4 regions of the Streptomyces sp. NPDC041796 genome follow, and region 4 is predicted to be linked to each of the others. Evidence: riboswitches for the same ligand, from Rfam matches in the RefSeq annotation. Region 4 holds a riboswitch; each other region holds the start of a gene.
What was found. Region 4 has a riboswitch for cobalamin ahead of ACZ6C1_RS05390 (energy-coupling factor ABC transporter permease). Riboswitches for the same ligand answer to the same signal wherever they lie in the genome.

Region 1 (3,707 bases), on a different contig from region 4:
CAGAAGATCTTCTCGGCCGACCCCCGGGTGGGCTTCTTCGCCCAGCGGGACAAGTACCAGGCGGGCATCGACTCCGGGCAGGTGCTGCCCCCCGCGAAGTCGATGGACGACATGCACACCGTCGTCACCAACTCCACGGTCGACGGCGTCCTTTCCGCCCTCTTCGCCCTGCTCATCGTGGTGGTGATCGCCGACGCGGGACGGGTCTGCTTCAAGGCCGTCGCCAACCCCGACCAGGTGAAGCTCTCCGAGGTCCCGTACACCCCGTCCAGGCTGGTCGCTCCGGCCGGGCTGTTCCCCACGGCGGAGGAGAAGGCCGAACTGGTCGCGGCCGGGCTCGGCCCCGAGGGCGGCATCCGGAAGGAGGGCGGCACCGGTGAGGCGGTGCCGGCCGGGAGCGGCTCGAAGTGAGGCCCCCGGTGACCACGGGGGCGGGCGGCCGGCTGCGCCGGGCGGCGGGCTGGATCCGCTGGTACGTCCGCGAGGTGTCCGGTGAGGCCGCGTACGACACCTACGTCGCCCACGTCCGCTCCTGCGACCCGGACGCCGAGGTCATGACCCGCCGCGAGTTCGAGCGGCGGCGCACCGACGCGCTGGAGGCGGACCCCCGCGACGGGTTCCGCTGCTGCTGAGCGGGTGACGGCACGACGGGCCGCCGTGTTTCCGGGGACGGAAATGCGGCGGCCCGTCGCCGTACGCCTCCACACTCGGTCCATGGACATCACCATCAGGGCGGTACGGCCGGAGGAACACCAGGCGCTCGCCGAGGTCACGGCGCAGGCCTATCTCGGGGACGGGTTGCTGCCCTTCGGGGAGAGCGACGAGTACCTCATCGAGCTGCGGGACGTGGCCCGGCGGGCCGCCGAGGCGGAGGTGCTGGTCGCGGTCGGCGAGGACGAACGGGTGCTCGGCGGGGTGACGTTCGTGGCGGAGGGCGGCGCCCGGTGGGCCGAGCTCGCCCGGGTCGGGGAGGCGGAGCTCCGGATGCTGGCGGTGGCGCGGGAGGCGCGGCGGCGGGGCGCGGGCGAGGCGCTCGTACGGGCGTGTGTGGAGCGGGCGCGGGCGGTGGAGGGGTGTGCGCGGCTGGTGCTGTCCTGCCGGCAGTCCATGCGCGCGGCGCACCGGATCCACGAGCGGCTGGGGTTCGTGCGGACCCCGGAGAGGGACTGGGAGCCCCTTCCGGGCGTGACCCTCTTCACGTACGCGCTGGAGTTCTGAGGCACGGAAGACACAACATGTGGGGGGTGCCTCAACGGGCGCCCCCCACATGTATGCTCGTCCTCGCTGTCGCCGCAGGGGAATCCGGTGGAATTCCGGAACTGTCCCGCAACGGTGTGTTGGTGTGCCTTTGTGTACGTACGAGTCCGAAGACCTGCCGACAGCGCGCCCGGACCGTCCGGTTCGGGTGCCCAGACGTCCGGGCCTCGCGGAATGGGCCGGTGGACGCGGTGCTTTGCGCCCTGTGCCCGGGCGTGCCCGCTCCCCTGCCCGCGTTCGCGGCGGCCCCGAGCCGAGCGAGGGAGAGCCCCCACGTGACCATCGCGCCAGCCGATCCGGTTTCAGCGATCGAGAGCGACGGAAGCGACGGACCCGGGACCGTACTGCTGCGGACCCTGACCGACCTCACCGCCGATCTGCCCGACACCGACCCCGGCCGGGTCGCCGCCGCCGCGCTGCGCGGCCGGCACGCCGGTTCGGACGAGGCGGAGCTGCGCGAGCTCGCCACCGAGGCGGCCGCCGGTCTGATCGCCGAGGACCCGGCGTACTCCCGGCTCGCGGCGCGGCTGCTGACGCGGACCATCGCGGAGGAGGCGGCCGGGCAGGGCGCGGTGTCGTTCTCGGCGTCGGTGGCGGTGGGGCACCGCGAGGGTCTGATCGCGGACCGTACGGCCGCGTTCGTGTCGCTCCACGCGGACGGGATGGACGCGTTGGTCGACCCGGCGGGCGACGATCGGTTCGGCTACTTCGGGCTGCGGACGCTGTACTCGCGCTACCTGCTCCGGCACCCGATCACGCGCAAGGTGATCGAGACGCCGCAGCACTTCATGCTGCGGGTGGCGGCAGGGCTGGCGGAGGACGACTCCGTACGGGCGCTGGACGAGGTCGCGGCGCTGTACGGGCTGATGAGCCAGCTGGACTACCTGCCCTCCTCCCCCACGCTGTTCAACTCCGGTACACGCCACCCCCAGATGTCGTCGTGCTACCTGCTGGACTCGCCGCTGGACGAGCTGGACTCCATCTACGACCGCTACCACCAGGTGGCGCGGCTGTCGAAGCACGCGGGCGGCATCGGGCTGTCGTACTCCCGCATCCGGGCGCGCGGTTCACTGATCCGCGGCACCAACGGCCACTCCAACGGCATCGTGCCGTTCCTGAAGACGCTGGACGCCTCGGTCGCTGCCGTGAACCAGGGCGGGCGGCGCAAGGGCGCGGCGGCCGTGTACCTGGAGACGTGGCACGCGGACATCGAGGAGTTCCTGGAGCTGCGCGACAACACGGGCGAGGACGCCCGGCGTACGCACAACCTGAACCTGGCGCACTGGATCCCGGACGAGTTCATGCGCCGGGTCAACGCCGACGCCGAGTGGTCGCTGTTCTCGCCGGCCGACGTGCCGGAGCTGGTCGACCTGTGGGGCGACGAGTTCGACGCGGCCTACCGCGCCGCCGAGGCCAGGGGCCTGGCCCGCAAGACCATGCCGGCCCGTGACCTGTACGGCCGGATGATGCGGACCCTCGCGCAGACCGGCAACGGCTGGATGACGTTCAAGGACGCCTCGAACCGTACGGCCAACCAGACCGCCGAGCCGGGCCACACCGTCCACTCCTCCAACCTGTGCACCGAGATCCTCGAGGTGACGGACGACGGGGAGACCGCCGTCTGCAACCTGGGGTCGGTCAACCTCGGCTCGTTCGTGTCCGGCGGGGACATCGACTGGGAGCGGCTGGACGAGACCGTCCGTACGGCCGTCACGTTCCTCGACCGGGTCGTCGACATCAACTTCTATCCGACCGAGCAGGCCGGGCGCTCCAACGCCAGGTGGCGGCCCGTGGGCCTGGGCGCCATGGGCCTCCAGGACGTCTTCTTCAAGCTGAAGCTGCCGTTCGACTCCCCCGCGGCGCGCGCCCTGTCGACCCGTATCGCCGAGCGGATCATGCTGGCCGCGTACGAGGCGTCCGCCGACCTCGCCGAGCGCAACGGCCCGCTGCCGGCCTGGGAGAAGACCCGTACCGCGCGCGGGGTGCTGCACCCCGACCACTACGACGTGGAGCTCAACTGGCCCGAGCGGTGGGAGGCGCTGCGCGCCCGTATCGCCGAGGTCGGCATGCGCAACTCGCTGCTGCTGGCCATCGCGCCGACCGCGACGATCGCCTCGATCGCGGGCGTGTACGAGTGCATCGAGCCGCAGGTGTCGAACCTGTTCAAGCGCGAGACGCTGTCGGGCGAGTTCCTCCAGGTCAACTCCTACCTGGTGGACGAGCTGAAGCGGCTCGGCGTGTGGGACGCGCAGACCCGTGAGGCGCTGCGCGAGTCCAGCGGCTCGGTGCAGGGCTTCACCTGGATCCCGGCCGAGGTGCGCGAGCTGTACCGGACGGCGTGGGAGATCCCGCAGCGCGGTCTGATCGACATGGCGGCGGCCCGTACGCCGTTCCTGGACCAGTCGCAGTCGCTGAACCTGTTCCTGGAGACGCCGACCATCGGCAAGCTG
Region 2 (3,707 bases), 170 kb from region 4:
CGCGGAAGCGGGCCACATCGAGCCCCATCGTGGTGGCGGCCTCCTCGCCCGCCAACAGCAGGTTCAACGAGCGGGCCTGCACCAGCAGCACACCGATGCCCACCAGCAGTGCGGCCGCCGGCAGCCACAGCGTGGTCCACCGCACGCCACCGAGACCGCCGAGGGTCCAGGCCAGCACCTCACGCGCCTGGTTGCCCCGGTCGGCGGTCAGCAGCATCAGGTCCGTCACGGCGGTGAGTACCGAGGCGACCGCGACTCCCGACAGCACCAGCCGGACGGACGTGATCCGTCCACCCGCCCGGGCCGTGGTGTAGACGAGCAGCAGGGTCAGCAGGGCTCCGGCGAACGCGGCCACCGACAGCGACACGGCACCGAAGAGACCGAAACCCCCGACGATCACGGTGACGGCGCCCAGCGACGCGCCCGAGGACACCCCCAGCAGATACGGCTCCGCCAGCGGGTTGCGCACCAGGGCCTGCATGGCCGTTCCCACGACGGCCAGACCCGCGCCGGTCACCGCCCCGAGGAGTACGCGCGGCGCCCGGACGTCGAGGACGATCGTCTCGCGGGCGCGGGACCAGCCCGGCTCCGCCCAGTCGGCCCCCAGTCCGTGCGACACGATGCCCCACACCTGGCCGGGCGGCACGTGCACCGAGCCGATGGCCAGCGCAGCCGTGACCGAGACCACGAGGAGAGCGCCGAGCACCACCAGGGTCAGTCCGTACGTCAGCCCGTACGTCCGCCTGTCCGTTCGCCCGCCCGTTCGTCCGGGCGGCCGTCCCGGCCGGCGCACCCGAGCGGCGTCCACGGCCCGGTCCGTCACCGGAAGCGCTCCGGGTGCAGCCCGCGGGCCAGGTCCTCGACCGCGTACGGGGCGCGGACGCCGACCAGCGTCGCCGTGAGCGGCAGCACAACGAACCGCTTGTTCCTGATGGCGGGCACATCGGCCAGGGCGGGCTGGGAGAGCAGGAACTTCTTCTTCTCCTCCACGCTCCCGGCCCCACGGTAGTCGTAGATCGCGATCGCCTCGGGCCGACGTGCGACCACCTGCTCCCAGGACACGTCGCCGAAGACATCGTCCAGGTCCGAGAAGACGTTGCGCCCGCCGGCCAGCCTGATGATCTCCGTACCCAGGCTCTTCCCGCCCGCGGTGAACGCGGACTTGTCCCCGCTGTCGTACACGAACACCGGCACCGCAGGTGCGCCTTCGACCGCGTCTCCGGCCTTGCGGACGCGATCCCGCAGCCCGGCCACCACCGTGTCGGCCCGCTCGGGTACGCCGAAGATCCTGCCGATGGTGCGGATCTCGTCGTACGTGTCCTTCATGGACACCTGTTTCCGGCCGCAGTACTCACGGTTGAGGTAGGTGTCGATGCCCGCGTCGGCGAACGCCTTGCGGGACCGGCCCTCGTTCTCGGCGAACGCGCTTCCGTAGCCGCCGTAGACGAAGTCCGGTTCGGCCTCCAGGACGGTTTCGAACGACGGCTCCTTCTCGGCGAGTTCCGGCACGGCCGCGAAGTCCTTCCGGAACGCGGGCAGGACGGCCGAGTCGGGGAAGGCGGTGCCGACCATCCGGTCCTTCAGCCCGAGAGCGAGCATCAGTTCCGCGGGATGCTGGTGGATGGTGACGACACGGGAAGGCGGTTCGTCGTACGTGGTGCGGGTGCCGCAGTTGTCGATCGTGACCGGGAAACCCTTCGCGGACGTGGACGCGGGTCCTCGGTCGTCGGTTGTGCCCTTCGCGCCGCAGCCGCTCAGCAGGGCGGCCGACACCGCCGCGGAGAGGGCCACGGCGAGTGCCCGGCGCCGCAGGGCGTGGCGCCGGACGGCGTGGTGCGGGACGGCGTGGTGCCGTGTGCCGGGCGACGGGGAAGAGAGGGGAGAAAAGGGACGGTGGGTGCCGTCGTACACGTAAAGCCTCCTGGGGAGTCCGCGCTCCTCGGAACGGGCCCGCGACAGGCCAGTGTCCTGACTCCCGGATCGACGTTCCCCCTGCCTTCCCACGCGGCGCGCGGTGGCGTTCTCGAAGGTTCCACTCCCCGGTCACAGTGGCGGGACCGTGCCGGAATCGCACCGGCTTCCTGTCTCCCGTCGCGGTGATGACCAGCTGATACTACGTCTCCTGGGGGGAGCGCGCCCCGGCCGGCCGCCGGGTCTGGGCGGCCCGGTAGCGGGACGGCGAAATTCCGTAGCGGCTGGTGAACGCCTGGCGCAGTGACTCCGCGGTGCCGAATCCGCAGCGGGCTGCCACGCTCGCCATCGGCAGGGTCGTCGACGCGAGGAGATGGGCGGCGGCCTCGGTGCGGGCCAGGCGGACGAACCGGCCCGGTGCCTGCCCGAGGTGTTCCGTGAACAGCCGGGTGAGGTGACGCGTGGTCACCCCGGCGCGCTCGGCCAGCGCCGCCGCGCCGAGATCGTGGTCGGGGTGGGCGGTGATGTACTCGACGAGTGTGCGGACCAGTGTGTCGCGGGGCGGCGGAGCGGCGGTGAACAGGCTCATCTGTGCCTGGTTGCCCGGCCGTTGCAGGTAGACGACCAGGTCGCGGGCCACTTGGCGGGCCAGTTCGGGGCCGTGGTCCTCCTCGATGAACGCGAGGGTGAGGTCCAGTGCGCTGGTGATGCCCGCCGCCGTGTACACGTTCCCGTCCCGTACGTAGATGGGCGTGGGGTCCAGGACGACCCGGGGGTAGCGGGCGGCGAGCTGGGGGGTGAACCGCCAGTGCGTCGTGGCGCGCCGCCCGTCGAGCAGTCCGGCGGCGGCCAGAACGCTCGCTCCCGTGCAGACGGATGCCACGCGCCGGCTCTCCCTGGCCAGCCGCCGGACGTGCCCCACGAGCCGGGCGTCGGCGGCCGCCCGCTCGAATCCGGCGCCGCCCGAGACGATCAGCGTGTCGAGCGGTCCGATCAGCCGTTCGAGGGCCTGGTGACTCCCGAGGCTCAGCCCCCCGTCGCAGACGATCGGCGCGCCGCCCGGGCCGACCACGCTCACCCGGTACGGCTGGGCCGGTTCACCGAGCCGGTTGGCCATGGCCAGGCTCGTGGTCACACACGCGATGTCCAGCAACTCGGCCGCTTCGTAGCCGATCACCACCATGTGCCGTTCCGCCGTGCACCGTTCCTCGGTGCGCCGTTCCCCCATGGGGCGACCCTATGCCGGAAGGACCGGTACCCCAAGGTCGCGGACATCGTTCCCGTCTCCCCGTACGGCAGGGATCCGACGTGCCGGACAGTGGAGCCCGGACCGCCTTCACCCTCGGGAGACGCCATGACGATCGACTCCGCGCGCGACCGCGCCGACCGCGCCGACCGCGACGACTGCAACGACCGCGCCGACCGTGCGGACCGTGACGGCCGCGCCGACCGTGCGGACCGTGACGGCCGCCACGGCGGTGCGCGGCCCATGGGTGCCGTTCGCGTCCTGACCGCGCTCGGGCACCGGTGGCCCACGCTGCTGGCCCTCGCCCTGGCGATCGCCACCTTCGTCGACGGCGTGCCGCCCCTGGGAATCCTGGCCGGACTGCTCATCATCATGCCGCTCTGCTACCTGCTCTTCGGGTCCCTGCGCGGTGAACTGCGCCGGCCGGGCGTCCTCGCCGTGCAGATCGCCGGCTGCGTGGGCTTCGTAGTCGTGGCCCTCGTGGCGCTGGCCGTCGACGACACCCTCGGCCGATACGTCCTGGCCGCGGGCTGGCTGGGCCACGCCGTCT
Region 3 (3,707 bases), on a different contig from region 4:
CAGGTGGACCATGGCGTCGGCGCCGAAACCGCCGTCCTCCGCCCGGGCCGCGATCCAGCGGTAGGCGGCCAGGTAGTGGTGCGAGGGCGGCAGGTCGGGGTCGTGGTAGATCGCGATCGGGTTCTCACCGAAGCCGCGCGGCGGCTGGATGAGGATGAGGAGGTTCCCGCGGCGCAGGGCGGCGAGGACGATGTCGCCCTCCGGGTTGCGCGAGCGGTCCAGGAACATCTCGCCGGGCGGCGGGCCCCAGTGTTCCTCGACCTGGTCGCGCAGCTCCTGCGGCAGGGCGGAGTACCAGCGCTTGTAGTCGGCGGCCGGGATGCGGACCGGGTTGCGGGCGAGCTGCTCCTCGGTGAGCCAGTCCTGGTCGTGGCCGCCCGCCTCGATGAGGGCGTAGATCAGCTCGTCGCCGTCACCGGACGCGAGGCCCGGCACCTCCTCGGTGCCGAAGTCGTAGCCCTCCTCACGCAGCCGCCGCAGCAGGGCGACGGCCGAGGCGGGGGTGTCGAGGCCGACGGCGTTGCCGATGCGGGAGTGCTTGGTGGGGTACGCGGAGAGGACCAGCGCCAGGCGCTTGTCGGCGTTCGGGATGTGACGCAGCCGGGCGTGGCGTACGGCGATCCCGGCGACGCGGGCGGCGCGCTCGGTGTCGGCGACGTACGCGGGCAGGCCGTCGGCGTCGATCTCCTTGAAGGAGAACGGCACGGTGATGAGCCGGCCGTCGAACTCGGGGACGGCGACCTGGCTGGCGGCGTCCAGCGGGGACAGCCCCTCGTCGTTCTCCTCCCAGGCGGAGCGTGAGCCGGTCAGGCACAGCGCCTGGAGGATGGGGACGTCGAGGGCGGCGAGCGCGCCCGCGTCCCAGGCCTCCTCGTCACCGCCCGCCTGGGCCTCGGCGGGCTTGGTGCCGCCGGCGGCGAGGACGGTGGTGATGACGGCGTCGGCCATCCGCAGGTTCTCGACGAGCTCCGGCTCGGGGGCGCGGAGCGATGCCACGTACAGGGGGAGGGCCTGGCCTCCGGCGTCCTCGATGGCGTCGCAGAGGGTGTGGATGAAGGCGGTGTTCCCGCTCATGTGGTGGGCGCGGTAGTACAGCACGGCGACCGTGGGGCCCGTGGTGTTCTGCGCGGTCCGCTCCAGCGGGCCCCAGGTGGGGGCGGCGGCCGGGGGTTCGAAACCGTGGCCGGTGAGCAGGACGGTGTCGGAGAGGAAACGGGCGAGTTGTTCCAGGTTGCCCGGTCCGCCGTGGGCCAGGTAGGCGTGCGCCTCGGCCGCGATGCCGATCGGGACGGTGGAGGTCTCCATCAGCTGGGCGTCGGGCGCCTGTTCGCCGGTGAGGACGACGAGCGGCTTACCGGTCTCGCGGAGCGTGTACAGGCCCTCCTCCCAGGCGCGGATGCCGCCGAGGAGGCGTACGACGACGAGGTCGGCGCCGTCGAGCAGGGCGTCCAGGTCGTCCAGGGGGAGCCGGGCGGGGTTGGCGAAGCGGTACTCGACGGGCCCGCCGGCCGCACGGGCGCTCAGCAGGTCCGTGTCGGAGTGCGACAGCAACAGGATCATGGCGTGCGCAGGCCTTCCTCGGGGTGTCCGCGCCCCGGGTGTTCGTAGGACGGCGGGAGTTCCTGACTTACCGGACCTTTCGGGTTCGGCTCACAGTGGCGGGACCGCGCCGGAATCTCACCGGGCTTCCTCCCTAGGGCCCTGGGACCCTGTGCCGTCTGCATAGTAGAGGCTGCGCGTATGCTCGCCGCCATGCCGCCCAGCTCACCAAAGCCCCAGGACCGGGGCGAAGCTCACATACGGGACCGCGGTGACGCCTGCCCGGGTGCGCTGCGGCTGCACCAGGCCGACGACGGCGCCCTGGCCCGCCTCCGCCTCCCCACCGGAGTGCTGACTCCCCGTCAAGTTCGGTTGCTCGCCGACGCGTCGGACCGGCTGGGCGACGGGCACCTCTCCCTCACCTCGCGCGGCAACCTCGAACTGCGGGGACTCGGCGAAGGCTGCGGGCTCGGACTGGCGGACCTACTGCGGGATGCGGGCCTCCTCCCCTCCGAACGGCACGAACGCGTACGGAACATGGTGGTCTCACCGCTCGCCGGACCCGACGTGCAGGCCTGGGCCGCGCGCCTGGACGAGCTCCTGTGCGCCGAGGAGTGGACGACCGAACTGTCCGGCCGCTTCCTCTTCGCCGTGGACGACGGACGGGGCGATGTGGCGGCCCTGTCCCCCGATGTGACGTTGCTCGCAGCCCCGGACGGGCCGCTGCTGCGGATCGCGGAGCGGACGTACCGCGTGGCCGCCGCCGACGCGCCCCGCGCCGCGCTCACGGCGGCCGGGGCGTTCCTCGCCGCCGCCCGCGCGGCGGGCACGGGCGCCTGGCGGATACGGGAGCTGCCGCCGGGGCAGGACGTGGACGTGACGGGACACCTGCGGGCGGCCGGCATCGCGGCACAGCCCGTACCGGACTTCGTGTGCGCGACGAGCGGACCGCCCGCGCCCGGGGTGACCGGCGACGGCGCGGTCTGCGTCCTCGCCCGCCTCGGCCGGGTGACCTCGGCCCAGTTCCGGGCCCTGCTGCCCGCCGAGGAGGTACGCGTCACCCCGTGGCGCGGCTTCGTGCTGCCCGGCTTCACCGACCGGGCCACGGCCGAGGAACGGCTGGGCACCCTCGGTGAGGCCGGGTTCCTCACCCGTACCGACTCCCCCTGGATCGGCGTCACCGCCTGCACCGGACGCCCCGGCTGCACCAAGTCCCTGTCCGACGTACGGGCCGACGCACGGCCCCGCGAGGGTGCGCTGCCCGTCCACTGGTCGGGGTGCGCCCGCCGCTGCGGCCACCCGCACGGCACGTGGACCGACATGGTGGCGACCGGCGAAGGCGCGTACCAGATGACCGTACAAGGACCGACGAGATGAGCGAGAGCAGAGTGTTCGACTACGAGAAGGACGGGGCGGAGATCTACCGCCAGTCCTTTGCCACGATCCGCGCCGAGGCGGATCTCGCGGACCTGCCGGCCGACGTCGGCCAGGTCGCCGTGCGGATGATCCACGCCTGCGGCATGGTCGACCTCGTCCGCGACCTGGCGTACACGCCGGACGTGGTGGCCCGCGCCCGCGAGGCGCTGCGCGCCGGCGCGCCGATCCTGTGCGACGCGCAGATGGTCGCCAGCGGTGTCACGCGCAAGCGGCTGCCCGCCGACAACGACGTGATCTGCACCCTCTCCGACCCGTCCGTTCCGGCGCTCGCCGCCGAGCTCGGCACCACCCGCAGCGCCGCCGCGCTGGAGCTGTGGCGCGACCGCCTCGAAGGGGCGGTCGTCGCGGTCGGCAACGCCCCGACCGCGCTGTTCCGCCTCCTGGAGATGATCGAGGCGGGCGCCCCGCGCCCGGCGGCCGTGATCGGCATACCGGTCGGGTTCATCGGCGCGGCCGAGTCCAAGGACGCCCTGGCGGCGTTCCCCGGCCTGGAGCACCTGGTGGTGCGCGGGCGGCGGGGCGGCAGCGCCATGGCGGCGGCGGCGATCAACGCGATCGCCCACGAGGCGGAGATCCAGGCATGAGCGGCAAGCTGTACGGCGTGGGCCTCGGCCCCGGCGACCCGAACCTGATGACGGTGGCGGCGGTGAAGGCCATCGCCGCCGCCGACGTGATCGCGTACCACTCGGCGCGCCACGGCCGCTCGATCGCGCGCTCGATCGCGGCCGAGC
Region 4 (3,707 bases):
AAGGTGAGGGCGACGAGCCCCGCGAGCAGAACGGCCGTCGCCCCCAGGAACCGCCCGGAGACCGCCGTCTTCGGCACCAGCACCCGCAGCGTGCCGTCGTAACCGCGCCCCGCCAGCCCCGTCTGGAGCCGCGCCGCCCGGTCGAAGGCGCGCACGAACGCCGTCGCGCCCAGGCCCGCCAGGGAACGCCAGGTGGCCGCCCGGCTCGTCAGGCCGAGCCGGGCCGCCTGCGCCTCCCGGATCCGCCGGACCGAGTCCAGCAGCAGGAAACTGATCCGGTACATCACGAGCGCCACGTCGACCACCGGCGCCGGCACCCCCGCCCGCACCAGCCGCGGCAGCACGTCGGACACCGGCGTGGTGAACGCGAACAGCAGCACGCCCAGGGAGGCCGCCGACGTACGCAGCAGCAACCGCCCCGCGTGCACCGGTCCGTCCGGCGCGAGCGTGACGAACCCGTCCGGCCCGCCGACCTGGAACAGCAGCGGCACCGCGCCCGTCACACAGAAACCGAGCGGGATGCGCCACGCCCGCCACAGCTGACGTGCCGCGACCCCGGCCGGGCCGAGCAGCACCACGAGGGTCGCGGCGGCGACGAGTACGGCCCCCGGCCAGGGCGGCAGGCACACGGCCAGCGCCGTCAGCCCGAAGCCCAGGGCGGCCTTCTCGCACGGATGGCGGCGGCGCCAGCGGCTGCTGTGCGCCGCCGCGTCGATCGGCAGCACGGCGGCTAGGCGGAGGCGCGCGACGCGTCGGCGCCCGAGGGCCCCGCTTCCGAGGGCCCCGCTTCCGAGGGCTCCGTCCCCGGGACGTCCCCGCCCGGCGCCCCGGCGCGGGCGCGAGCCTCGCCCTGCCGACGGCCGCGCCGCAGACCGAAGTAGTAGGCCAGCACCCCGGCGCCGAGGGCGGCCTGGAGGGAGAACAGCGCCGACTCGATCTCACCGGACGGCGGCTCGTACAGCGGGCTGAACCACGGCTTGTAGTCCGGGTGCGACTCGGTGATGGCCGTCTCGGCCTGCCCGTCGGCACCCGTGAACGGCTCCTCCTTGTGGTCGCCCATCCCCAGCGCCAGCGGCAGGACGGCGAGCGCGACCACGACGAGCAGCAGCAGCGTATTGATCCTGGCGTTACGGCTCATCGGGCCACGGCCTCCTTCTTCACGGACACGACACCGAGCCGGGCCAGATCACCCTTGCTGGACTGCATCAGCAGCCGCATCACCAGCACGGTCAGCAGACCCTCGCTGACGGCCAGCGGAATCTGGGTGACGGCGAAGATCCCGCCGAACTTCGCCAGCGCCCCGACGACACCGCTGCTGGGGTCCGGGAACGCCAGCGCCAGCTGCACGCTGGTGACGCAGTACGTCGACAGGTCGGCCACGAACGCCCCGAAGAACACGCTCACCATCAGCGGCACGTCGAAGCGGCGCAGCAGCCAGTACACGCCGAAACCGGCCCACGGACCGACGATCGCCATCGAGAACGCGTTCGCGCCCAGCGTCGTCAGGCCCCCGTGCGCCAGCAGCAGCGCCTGGAAGAGCAGGGTGATGGTGCCGAGGACCGCCATGATCGGTGGCCGGAACAGGATCGCGCCCAGGCCGGTGCCGGTCGGGTGGGAGCAACTCCCGGTGACCGAGGGGATTTTCAGGGCGGACAGGACAAAAGTGAAGGCACCGGACGCGCCGAGCAGGAGAGTCGATTCGGGATTCGCCTTGACCTCGCGGGTCAGCGAACGAACGCCATGGGCGACGAAGGGAGCGGCGGCGACGGTCCAGGCGACCGCGTGCGCGGGGGGCAAATAGCCCTCGGCGATATGCATGATGTGGGGAGACCCTCTCCAGCACCTCGTGGATGGACAACGCGCCCTGGCCGGTCTCCTGGCTGACGGGAGGGGGTCCGGGGGTGTCCCCCCCGGACGACGTGCCGCCGCGACTCCGCCTTCCCGGACACCGCGGTCTCCCGCGGCGTTCCAGTGGCTTCCAGGGGTGGATTCCCCGGGAGTGGAGCCGGACTTCCCGATCACAGTGGCGAGGGCCGCACCGGTACCGCACCGGTTTCCCGTACACCAAGGCCCTGCGACAGTAGTGCGTTGACCAGGTACATCACAACCCGCGCGTCGGTGCGCGGCCCGGCTCCACCCCGTGGGCGCGCCTCACTCCTTGCGGTATCCGTACGCCTCGGACGCTGCCCGCACCACCGCGTCCAGATCCCCTCCCGCGGACGCGGTGACCACCGCCGCCACGGCGCCCTCCACGAACGGCGCGTCCACCAGACGCGTCCCCCCGGGGAGTTCGTCGCCCTCCGCGAGCAGGGCCTTCACCGTCAGGACGGCGCTGCCGAGGTCCACCAGGACGGCCACCCCCGCCCCGCCGTCGACGGCCGCCGCCGCCCGTGTGATCAGCTCCGCGCTGGTGCCGAGACCACCGTCCGGAGTGCCGCCCGCCGCCGCCACCGGCGCGGTCCCGCCACCGGCGAGGCCCCGGGCCAGCTCGGCGACCGAGGACGCGACGGCCGCGCTGTGCGAGACCAGCACGACGCCCACCCGCGCGCTCACCGAGCCCCCTCGGCGTCGGCGAGCGCCGCGATCAGCAGCGCCGAGGACGTCGCGCCCGGGTCCTGGTGACCGACGCTCCGCTCACCGAGATAGCTGGCCCGGCCCTTGCGCGCCCGCATCGGTACGGTCGCGAGGGCGCCCTGGTCCGCCGCCTCCGCCGCCGCCGCGAACGACGCACCGAGCGACTCGGCCAGCGCCTCGACGGCCGGCTCCAGCGCGTCCAGCATCGTCTTGTCCCCGGCCTTCGCCCCGCCGAGCTGCGCCACCGCCGCCACGCCCACCCGCAGCGCCTCCGCAAGCTGCACGGGCGCCACCTCGGCGGCGTCGCCCAGCGCCTTGCCGGTGCGCCGCAGCAGCGTCCCGTACAAAGGCCCCGACGCGCCGCCGACCGTCGAGATCAGCTGCTGCCCCGCGAGCCTGAGCACGGCCCCCGGCGTCATGGCCGTACCGCCCTCCAGGGCCTTGACCACCGCGGCGAAACCGCGCTGCAGATTGGCACCGTGGTCCGCGTCACCGATCGCCGAGTCGAGCTCGGTGAGCCGGTCCGCCTCCCGGTCCACGGATGCGGCCACGCCGGTCATCCAGCGCCGGAAGAACTCCGCGTCAAGCATCACGGGCCTCACATTCCCCACCGCAGGGCGGCCGTCCGCACCGGCGCGTCCCACAGTCGCAGCAGTTCCTCGTCCACCTGACACAGGGTCACCGAGCACCCGGCCATGTCGAGCGAGGTCACGTAATTGCCGACGAGCGTACGGGCCACGGAGACGCCCCGCTCGCCCAGCACCCGCTGGACCTCGGCATTGAACCCGTACAGCTCCAGCAACGGCGTCGCACCCATGCCGTTGACCAGCACCAGCACCGGACCGCTCGGCCCGAGGTCCTCCAGGACGGCGTCCACCGCCAAGTCGGCGATCTCGCCCGAGGTCATCATGGGGCGCCGCTCCCGCCCGGGCTCCCCATGGATGCCGATGCCCAACTCCAGTTCACCCGGGGGCAGATCGAACGTCGGGCTGCCCTTCGCGGGCGTGGTGCACGCGCTCAGCGCCACACCGAAACTGCGCGAACCCGCGTTCACCCGCCGGGCGATCGCCTCCACCCGCTCCAGGGGCGCCCCCTCCTCGGCGGCCGCACCGGCGATCTTCTCCACGAAGAGC

Region 1: it holds a riboswitch for cobalamin, as region 4 does, so the genes downstream of both, ACZ6C1_RS00860 (ribonucleoside-diphosphate reductase subunit alpha) here and ACZ6C1_RS05390 (energy-coupling factor ABC transporter permease) in region 4, are expected to answer to the same signal.
Region 2: it holds a riboswitch for cobalamin, as region 4 does, so the genes downstream of both, ACZ6C1_RS04575 (ABC transporter substrate-binding protein) here and ACZ6C1_RS05390 (energy-coupling factor ABC transporter permease) in region 4, are expected to answer to the same signal.
Region 3: it holds a riboswitch for cobalamin, as region 4 does, so the genes downstream of both, cobN (cobaltochelatase subunit CobN) here and ACZ6C1_RS05390 (energy-coupling factor ABC transporter permease) in region 4, are expected to answer to the same signal.

What each region holds. Positions count from the first base shown of each region.
Region 1 is NZ_JBVJAH010000001.1:187,341-191,047, reverse strand. Features, by position in the region: gene ACZ6C1_RS00875 (carbon starvation CstA family protein) at 1-411, shown strand, start outside; gene ACZ6C1_RS00870 (YbdD/YjiX family protein) at 420-632, shown strand; gene ACZ6C1_RS00865 (GNAT family N-acetyltransferase) at 715-1,218, shown strand; cobalamin riboswitch at 1,272-1,394, shown strand; gene ACZ6C1_RS00860 (ribonucleoside-diphosphate reductase subunit alpha) at 1,533-3,707, shown strand, end outside.
Region 2 is NZ_JBVJAH010000002.1:269,944-273,650, reverse strand. Features, by position in the region: gene ACZ6C1_RS04580 (FecCD family ABC transporter permease) at 1-808, opposite strand, end outside; gene ACZ6C1_RS04575 (ABC transporter substrate-binding protein) at 820-1,911, opposite strand; cobalamin riboswitch at 1,942-2,123, opposite strand; gene ACZ6C1_RS04570 (GlxA family transcriptional regulator) at 2,114-3,094, opposite strand; gene ACZ6C1_RS04565 (hypothetical protein) at 3,266-3,707, shown strand, end outside.
Region 3 is NZ_JBVJAH010000006.1:416,908-420,614, reverse strand. Features, by position in the region: gene cobN (cobaltochelatase subunit CobN) at 1-1,560, opposite strand, end outside; cobalamin riboswitch at 1,597-1,729, opposite strand; gene ACZ6C1_RS15070 (cobalamin biosynthesis protein CobG) at 1,753-2,916, shown strand; gene ACZ6C1_RS15065 (precorrin-8X methylmutase) at 2,913-3,560, shown strand; gene ACZ6C1_RS15060 (precorrin-2 C(20)-methyltransferase) at 3,557-3,707, shown strand, end outside.
Region 4 is NZ_JBVJAH010000002.1:436,033-439,739, reverse strand. Features, by position in the region: gene cbiQ (cobalt ECF transporter T component CbiQ) at 1-725, opposite strand, end outside; gene ACZ6C1_RS05395 (energy-coupling factor ABC transporter substrate-binding protein) at 731-1,138, opposite strand; gene ACZ6C1_RS05390 (energy-coupling factor ABC transporter permease) at 1,135-1,818, opposite strand; cobalamin riboswitch at 1,850-2,084, opposite strand; gene ACZ6C1_RS05385 (PTS-dependent dihydroxyacetone kinase phosphotransferase subunit DhaM) at 2,152-2,553, opposite strand; gene dhaL (dihydroxyacetone kinase subunit DhaL) at 2,550-3,164, opposite strand; gene dhaK (dihydroxyacetone kinase subunit DhaK) at 3,173-3,707, opposite strand, start outside.